DNA from 2 places in the Rhodococcus qingshengii JCM 15477 genome. Region 1 is predicted to be linked to the other one. Evidence: riboswitches for the same ligand, from Rfam matches in the RefSeq annotation. Region 1 holds a riboswitch; the other holds the start of a gene.

Region 1 (4,592 bases):
GGTCGAGGGCGCCGGACGTGACGGGCCCGCCGCCACTGACGTCGGCCGAATCGCTCCAGACTGCGAGCGAGCCGGCACCGCCGAGGAGGAGGGCACCGGCCGCCGCAGCAGCGATCGCACCCTTGGTCTGCTTCTTCATGAAAATCTCATTTCATGTCTGGGACCCGAAATGGGGCCATTCAGACATGAGTATCAGACACGGCAAACGATTCGTTACCACTTTTCGAAAAATCAATTTTACGACTGGAGTCCAACTGTCACTCGGTGTCGAAATGATCTTTGACCTGCGTCTAACTACTCGTTTGTAAGTTTGGTGCGAATAAAACCGTTGGTTTGTTCAGTTGGACAAAGCGGACGAGTCGGAACCTGGCAAATCTGCTGTTTTTTACCAGTTAATTACCGAGTTTCGGTTTTGTTTTGCAATTTGAATCAATTGTTTGTGTTGCTACGAAATGGATCGGTTGTTGTTCCCACAAGATCGGCGACCGACTCGAGGACGATGGTCGGGCGGTAGGGATAGAGCTCTACCGACGCGCGGGTCGAGATCCCGGTCATCACCAGAATCGTCTGCAGTCCGGCTTCGAGGCCACAGACGATGTCGGTGTCCATGCGGTCGCCGATCATCAACGTATTGGCGGAATGAGCGCCGATGGACCGCAGGGCTGAGCGCATCATCAAGGCGTTGGGCTTGCCGACGTAGTAGGGATCGCGTCCGGTCGCCTTGGTGATGAGAGCGGCGACCGAGCCGGTGGCCGGCAGCGAGCCGTCTCGCGACGGTCCAGTGGCGTCCGGGTTGGTGGCGATGAACCGCGATCCACGCTCGACCAGGCGAATGGCGGTGGTGATTGCCTCGAAGGAGTACGTTCGCGTCTCGCCGAGGACGACGTAGTCGGGGTCGCTGTCCGTCAGGACGTAACCGATGTCGTGCAGGGCAGTGGTCAGGCCCGATTCGCCGACCACGTAGGCGCTGCCGCCCGGCCGCTGGTTGGCCAGGAACGTCGCGGTTGCGAGCGCTGACGTCCAGATCGACTTCTCCGGGATGTCGAGTCCCGAATTGAGCAGGCGTGCTCGCAGGTCACGCGGGGTGCGGATGGAGTTGTTGGTGAGCACCATGTACGGGATGTCGTTCGACGCCAGCTCTGCCAGGAACGTGTCCGCTCCAGGTATCAAGTGCTCCTCGTGGACGAGAACCCCGTCCATGTCCATGAGGTAGGTCCAACCGGTCTGATCTTCTGTACTGGTCATTACTCCAGTATGTGCGGGTGGCGCCCGATGTGGGCGGTCAAGCGAGAAGGCGCCACAGTCCGATCAGGCCGACGACGACAATCGTGTAGCGCAGTGCAGTGGGGGACAGGCGCCGTCCGTAGCGGGCACCGAGAACGCCACCACCGAGTGAGCCGACGGCGATCAAACCGGCTGCTGCCCAATTGATCTGATCGAATGCCAGAGTGATGTACATCCCTGCTGCAACGATGTTGACGAGCAGCGACAGCAGGTTCTTCGCGCCGTTCATGCGCTGGAGGGTTTCCGGGAGGATGGCACCCATCACACCGATGAGAAGGATGCCCTGCGCGGCAGTGAAGTACCCGCCGTAGATGCCGACTGCAAAAGTGCCGGCGGTCAGGAGCATCAGCCTCTTGGTGGACAGCGTCGTTTCTTCGGTGGAACGCTTCTTGGCCCACGCCTGGATGCGTGGTTGGAGGAGGACGAGCGCGAGAGCGAGGACCAGCAGCACCGGAACGATGGTCTCGAACAGTTTCTCGGGTAGATGCATGAGCAACCACGAACCGAGTAGTGCCCCGGCGAGTGACGCCGGAATCTGCCACTTCAGTCGATCCCACTGTCCGGACAGCTCACGTCGGTAGCCCCAGGTACCCGAAACTCCGCCGGCGACGAGCCCGACCGCGTTGGACATGGTTGCGGTCACGGGCGGCATGCCGAAGGCGACCAGGGTGGGAAACGTGATCAGCGTTCCACTGCCGACCACGGCGTTGATCGCGCCCGCGCCGATACCGGCCAACAAGATGAAGAAAGCGTCGAGTCCACTCACTCCGCAGACGGTACGGCAGAGGAAAAGTCAGTCCGGACGGCGGTCCCGGTCTTCATTCGAACGCTCCATTCAACACGCCGAACGCGGCTGCGGACACCGTTGGAATCAATGCGATTTCAACATCGTGGACCCTTCATTTCCCTTGCAGTGCAGGGAAATACAACATTTGACGACTCGACATTTCGCGTCTAGTCTTTGCTCACCATCCAGAGCGACCGAGAGACCTGGCTCGTCGACGTCGCAGCAACCCCCCGAGTGATCGGGAGCGGGTGCTACCGCCAGGACCGATGGAAGGCATCACATGGGTACCACTTCGCACGCTGCGCACAAGCGACGTCACATCGATCTGTGCCGCACCGCTTCGTGTCACTGTCGCTGACCGAACTCTCGTCGTCTTCGCAACTCGAGCTCACCAACTCGAGGACACAGCTGCGTTCCCATTTCCCCGAAAGGTCTATTCGTGATGTCCACTCCGTCAGGTAGCGCGCCGTGAGCGCGCCCACCGATGTCCGCCCCGAAAAGTCGGTGTCCGAGTCGCAACTACCCGACTCGGAGCTTGTCGTCGCTCGCACCTGGCACCCGCTGCGCTGGGTGATCAGTGCGGTCGTGCTGGTCCTGCTTGCTCAGTTCATCCACGGACTCGTCGTCAACCCCGGCTGGGACTGGCCGACGTTCGCGCAGTACTTCACCGCGAAATCAGTGCTCGCTGCGTTGTGGATGACGATCAAACTGACCTTGTGGGGGACGATCCTCGGTTTCGGTCTCGGTGTCTTCCTGGCGCTCGGTCGGTTGTCGAAGAATCCGGTCCTGCAGGTGATCGCCTGGACCTACATCTGGGCCTTCCGCTCGATTCCACTCATCGTGCAGCTGCTCTTCTGGTTCAACATCACTTACCTGTACCAGACACTTTCTCTCGGAATACCTTTCGGGCCCGAGTTCTTCACCTTCCAGGTCAGCGGTGTGATCGGCGGATTCACCGCAGCAGTCATCGGTTTGGCGCTGCACCAGGCTGCATACTCGGCCGAGATCATTCGCTCCGGAATCATCTCGGTGGATCACGGTCAGATCGAAGCTGCTCACTCGCTCGGCATTCCGCGCAGTCGCCAGTTCTTCAAGATCGTTCTCCCGCAGGCAATGCGGGCGATCCTCCCCAACGCCGCCAACGAGGTCATCGGACTCTTCAAGGGAACGTCGATCGTCTCCACCATGGCAATCGCCGAACTGTTCTACCAGGTGCAGGTCATCTTCGGCCGCAACGGACGAGTCGTGCCCCTGCTGATGGTCGCCACGATCTGGTACATCATCCTCACGACATTGCTCTCGATCGGTCAGTACTACGTGGAGCGCCACTATGCACGAGGATCCGCTCGTGCTCTTCCGTTGACTCCGGTACAGAAGGCGCGCAAGAAGTTCGAAGAGATTCGCGATGCGCGTCTCGATATTCCGAGAGGTGCTACCCGATGACCGCAGAACTGGCCGAAGATTCGGTGTACGCCGTCGAAGCACGCGGAATTCACAAGTCTTTCGGTGCCTTGGAAGTACTTGCCGGCGTTGATCTCCTGGTTCGCAAGGGCGAAGTGACCGTCATTCTCGGTCCGTCGGGTTCCGGTAAGTCCACCTTGCTGCGAACCCTCAATCACCTCGAAAAAGTCGACCGCGGAACCGTACGGATCGACGGAGAGCTGATCGGATACCGGCGCAAGGGAAATCGACTCCACGAACTGCGTGACCGCGAGATCCTGAAACAGCGTTCGCACATCGGATTCGTGTTCCAGAACTTCAACCTGTTTCCGCACCTGACCGCATTGGAAAACGTGGTGGAAGCGCCGCTCTCGGCCCAGAAGCGTGATCGTGACGAGGTGTACCGCGAGGCCCGCGCGCTGCTCGAGCGAGTGGGAGTGGGGGACAAGGCGGACGAGTATCCCCGCCAACTCTCCGGTGGCCAGCAACAGCGCGTCGCGATAGCGCGAGCGCTGGCACTGCGGCCGGCGGTCATTCTCTTCGACGAGCCGACGTCGGCGCTCGACCCGGAACTGGTGGGCGAGGTTCTCGAAGTCCTGGCTCAGCTGGCCCGTGACGGCGCCACCTTGGTGATCGTCACACACGAGGTCGGATTTGCTCGGGAAGTGGCGGACACTGCGGTCTTCATGGACGGCGGCGTCATCGTCGAACAGGGCCCGCCTTCGCAGGTGATCGACAATCCGGTCCACGAACGGACCAAAGCCTTTCTCTCCCGCGTCCTCTGACGCGACCCAGACTCTTTCCCGGAAGGAAAAATTGATGTTCTCCACATCCCGTCGCGCGACTTTTCTGATCTCGGCGCTTGCCACCGTCGGATTGCTCAGCGCTGCATGCAGCAGCGCGGACGCCGAGTCCGACGGCGCCCAGGTCACCGCTGCTGCGGGTTACAACCTCACGGCCGATCAGAACCGCATCAGCACCGACAAGGTGGATTCAATCGCCGCCGAGCTACCTCAGGACATCCGCGATCGTGGCACGCTGCGCGTCACCGGTAGTGCCGGTTCCGCTCCGCCGCTCCGTT
Region 2 (4,592 bases), 2.9 Mb from region 1:
GGACACCCGGTCGGTGATGATGCCGAGCACCTGCGAACTGATGGTGCCTGCGCCGATCCCCTGCCCAAGACGAGCCAACACGATCATCGACGGATCCGACGCACACGCTCCGAGGATTCCCATCACCGCGAAAATGCTCAGGCCCGCCAAGAACAAGCGTCGACGCCCGACGACGTCACCGAGTCGGCCCGCCGGCACCAGGGCCAAGCCGAAAGTCAGCGAATAGCTCGCAAGGATCCACTGCACCTCCGAGGTCGACGCGCCCAGCGACGCCCGGATCGACGGAACCCCGATTCCGAGCACCGCCGAATCGAGAAGGGTGGTGAAACCCGCAGCTACGCAGACGACGATTTCCCAGCGGACGGCCGAACCGAGCTTGGTGGATTCGGCCGTCGCTGTGACTGTGTGGGACAGGACCCGTTACCCCGCAGCTTCAGACGTGGTCCGACGCGTGAGCGGCGGTCGCAACCCCAAGTGCTCTCGCAGCGTCGACGTGGAGTACTCGGTGCGGTACGCCCCACGCTCCTGCAGTTCCGGGATCAACCAGTCGACGATCTCGTCGAGCCCGGTCGGCACCAGGTACGGCGAGATGTTGAAGCCGTCCGAAGCTCCGTTGCGCACCCAATGGACCAACTGATCTGCGACCTGCCCCGGAGTGCCCGCAAAACCCGAACGCTGCGAGGTCTCGATGGCGACCTGACGTAGGGACAGATTCTTTGCCTCGGCAAGGGCACGCCATTCACGCGCGATCGCAATGGGGTCGTTGCCGTCCCGTGCGGAACCGCGCGTCTCCGAAACCGGGCGGGCAACCGGATCTTCCTCGGGGAGTGGACCGTCGGGGTCTCGATCGGAAAGGTCCTTACCCCACACCAGTCCGACGAGAGAGAGGGCAGTCTGACCGGTGAACTGGCCTTCGAGGACCCACCGTGCCTTCTCCTCGACTTCGGGCTCGTTCTCCGCCAACACGATCTGCGTGCTGGGCAAGATCTTGACGTCGTCCTCCGGTCGCCCGGCTTTACGCAACCGAGCCCGAATGTCGTCGGCGAAGTCGAGTGCGCCGTCGAAATGAGTCCCGTGTCGCGAGAAGATGACGTCGGCATGGGTCGCCGCGAAATCGCGTCCACTCGGGGAATCACCCGCTTGGAAGATGACCGGATGCCCCTGGCGGCTTCGGGGAAGCGTCGGCGTCACGGAGATGTCGAACTGTGAAGTCTGTCTGCGCACGTCGCCGACGGCACCCGGGGTAGACCAGTTCTCGGACGTACGAGAATCCGAGATCGCGTCGTCGGCCCACGAATCCCACAGTGCCCGCGCGGTTTCGATGAACTGCCCGGCACGCTCGTAGCGCAGGGAGTGGTCGAGGAAACCACCGCGACGGAAGTTCTCTCCCGTCCACGCGTTGTCGGTGGTCACCGCATTCCAGCCGGCCCGTCCGTCGGAAAGTAGGTCGAGGCCGGAGAGTCGACGCGCAAGGTCGGCCGGTTCGTTGTACGTGGTGTTCTGTGTCGCGACCAACCCGATCTTGTCGGTGATACCGGCGAGGGCGGCCAACTGCGCAATGGCGTCGGGTCGGCCGGCGATATCCAGATCGAGAATCTTGCCGTTCTGTTCACGAAGCCGCAGGCCTTCACCGAGGAAGAAGGCGTCGAACAGACCTCGCTCGGCGGTGAGTACCAACCGCCGAAACGTCTCGAAGTCGATCTGGGATCCGCTCGCGGAATCGGACCAGATGGTGGTGTGGTTGACCCCCTGGAAGAAGACACCGAAGTGAACGTGAGCGTCGGGTCGAGGTACGGCGGAGCGTGATGCAGTCATGGCCGAAATATCCTTAGCGCGAAGTCAAGTCAGGAGGAGTGGGCGAATCGATTTGCGGGCCGCTGCAGACCGAGGTTGCCCCTCAGGGTCGATCCCGGAACCGGGCGTCGCGTCAACCCGGCCTTGGACAGCGTCGGAAGCACGAATTTGGCCAGCACCGGAAGGTCCTCGTCGATCACGAGAGCATGGAAATGAACACCGTCGAGGTGTCCGGCCAATTCCTTCAGAACCACGGCCGCTTCCCCCGGATCTGCAGCCAGGAGCAGTCGGCCGGTGACGACGGCATTCCCGTACGAGTTCAGCTCGGTCCTCCGCTGCGCCGCAGACAGATTCGGCGTATCGAATGCCACATCGACCTCGGCGACCACCAATGACGCGCCCTCATCGCGCGCCTTGGCAGCCGACTGTGCAATGGTCTCCACCGAATCACCCGAAACGAGAACAACATCCGGCTGGCGTGGATCGATTTCGCCGTAGCGGCCGAACACCACCAACTGGCCTTGAGGCGGCCGCGGAACGATTGCCGGCCCCTTCACCGAGAACGTGTCGCCCTCGAAATTGACGTAATGCAGACGATCACGTTCGAGGAAACGCCCACTGAGATAGTCACGAACGACGGCGTCGTCCTCCCACGAGTCCCAGAGATCGGTCACAACGGTGACCGAATCCCGCTGCTCTTGCTGACGCGCCGACTCCGTTGTTACCGGAGCCCTCCCCCACGCCCTCGCCGCGGCATCGTCTTCGACCGGAACAGCAAGCCAGCCGCCACGCCCACGCGAGGAGTAGTCCAACGTCGCCAATTGCGAGGACGTATGAAACGGTTCGGCGTACGTGGTCCCGACGACGGGGACCAGCCCGATCGTGCTGGTTGTCGCCGCCACGTACGACGCCCTAGAGACGGCATCGATGCGGCCGACGACGTCACCACTCGGGGGGAGGATGGAATCGTCGAACGTCGCGAACGTGAAGCCGGCATTCTCGGCAGCCGCGACGCGATCGCGCACGGCTTTGCCCGTGAGCAGCTGGTCCGGGCGGTGTGAGCTTCGGCGCCAGGCAGCGGGGTGAGTGCCCTCGCCGTCCAGTTCGATACCCACGGCAAATACAGTCATGTGTCCTCCATCGGTCCTGGCGGTAGCACCCACACTGCGGTTAGGTAGCGGGTTGCTGCGGCATCATCGAGCCAGGTCTCTCAGCCACTCTGGATGGTGGATGCAATCTATGCGGGCCACGCTGGGCAAGTCAAATCACGCTTGTCGAATCATATTGACCTACAACATATTTCAATACAATCATCCTGATCGAAAGGGTTGCGCAACGCTAGCCGACGTAGACACGAAAGAGCTCCGCCCGACTCGCGCCGGACGGAGCTCTCGGTGTGCGCTGGAACGCTACTTCGCACCCATCCATGCCTGATCGAACAGCATGATGCCGGTTGCAGTCGGAACCACACCGTGCACGTTCTTCTGCCAAGCCCAGAACGACGTGAGCCCGCCGATCGGCGCCGACGGAACCGTCTCGTTCCACAGCGTCTGAATCTTGCCGATGATCGCCAGGGTCGACGAATTGTCCTTGGCTTGTTGTAGATCTGCGATCAGCTGATCCATCGCCGGGTTCGCATATCCAGCAGTATTCGCCATCGAGGTGCTGTTGGTCGTGGAGAACAATCCGAGATCGAGAATCGACTCGTACATTCCGATGCCCGCGTGCGCGAGGTCGAAATCGTGCTTGACGTAGACGTTCTGCACGATGTCGCCGGCGTTGTTGGCCAAGATCAAGTTCACCTCGAACCCGACGGCCTGCAACAGTGACTGCACGGCGAGGCCGATCGCGTGGTCCTTCGGCTCACTGAGAACGACGTAGTCGAGGCTGCCGTCGTACCCGTCTGCCTTCGCCTGATTCAGAAGTTCCTTCGACTTTTCGGGGTCATAGGCAATACCCGGTGTGTCTACATGCCATTGAGACGTCGGACCGAACAACTCCGAGCCCGGCAGTCCCTCACCGTTTTCCACTCGCTGATCGATCAACGTGGTGTCCAGCGCGTAGCCGATAGCCTGACGGACGCGAACATCCGAGCCCGGTCGGCCCTCACGGTTGTTGATAATCTCGGCACTACCGGCATTGAGCACGTCGATGTAGCCGGGGTAGCCAGCGGACTTGGCGGAATTGATCGCCGACGTGAGGCCGCGAATGTAGGCGACATCGAGCTGACCGCTGTTCAATGATTCGAGATTGGCCTGCGGGCCGTTGAGCGCAACCATCCGCAACTTGTCCAGCTTGGGGGCGCCGCCGTAGTAGGACGGGTTGGCCTTGAAGATTCGCTCGACGCTCGGTGTGAAGACATCTTCGGTGAAGGGTCCGGCTCCGACGGCGGTGAACTTGTCGCCCTGCTGCGAACTCGGGGCGACGATCATCCCGTGCCCGAGAGCGAGCATCGACGGAAAACGCATCCACGGCGTCTTCAGCTTGAATTCCACCGTCGTCGGACCGCTTGCCTGCGCCGATTCCACCGAAGCCAGCCACAGTTCGGCGCCATTGCCCTTGCCCGCGTTGTACCGATCGATGCTCGCGATCACGGCGTTGGCGTCGAGGGTGGTGCCGTCACTGAACTTCACACCGTCGCGAAGTTTCAGCGTCCAGGTGGCTCCGTCGTCAGCTGTCTCGAGCGATTCAGCCAACTTGGGCTCGAACTCGCCGCTCGCAGTGTCGTAACTCATCAGGACGTCGTACACAGCAGCGAAGGCCTCACCGCCGGAACCGCCGCGCGCGGCCGTCTTCGT

What was found. A riboswitch is a leader RNA that binds a small molecule or an ion and turns the genes downstream of it on or off. The one in region 1 is predicted to bind S-adenosylmethionine.
Region 2: linked by a shared signal. The riboswitch ahead of M0639_RS23305 (LLM class flavin-dependent oxidoreductase) and the one ahead of M0639_RS35180 (putative leader peptide) in region 1 are both predicted to bind S-adenosylmethionine.

Annotation. Positions count from the first base shown of each region.
Region 1 is NZ_CP096563.1:1,563,001-1,567,592, forward strand. It holds gene M0639_RS07195 (alternate-type signal peptide domain-containing protein) at 1-139, opposite strand, end outside; gene M0639_RS07200 (HAD-IIA family hydrolase) at 430-1,245, opposite strand; gene M0639_RS07205 (sulfite exporter TauE/SafE family protein) at 1,283-2,050, opposite strand; SAM riboswitch class I at 2,250-2,344, shown strand; gene M0639_RS35180 (putative leader peptide) at 2,352-2,429, shown strand; gene M0639_RS07210 (amino acid ABC transporter permease) at 2,540-3,514, shown strand; gene M0639_RS07215 (amino acid ABC transporter ATP-binding protein) at 3,511-4,296, shown strand; gene M0639_RS07220 (ABC transporter substrate-binding protein) at 4,331-4,592, shown strand, end outside.
Region 2 is NZ_CP096563.1:5,107,197-5,111,788, forward strand. It holds gene M0639_RS23295 (MFS transporter) at 1-351, opposite strand, end outside; gene M0639_RS23300 (NtaA/DmoA family FMN-dependent monooxygenase) at 421-1,815, opposite strand; gene M0639_RS23305 (LLM class flavin-dependent oxidoreductase) at 1,845-2,924, opposite strand; SAM riboswitch class I at 2,929-3,024, opposite strand; gene M0639_RS23310 (ABC transporter substrate-binding protein) at 3,204-4,592, opposite strand, start outside.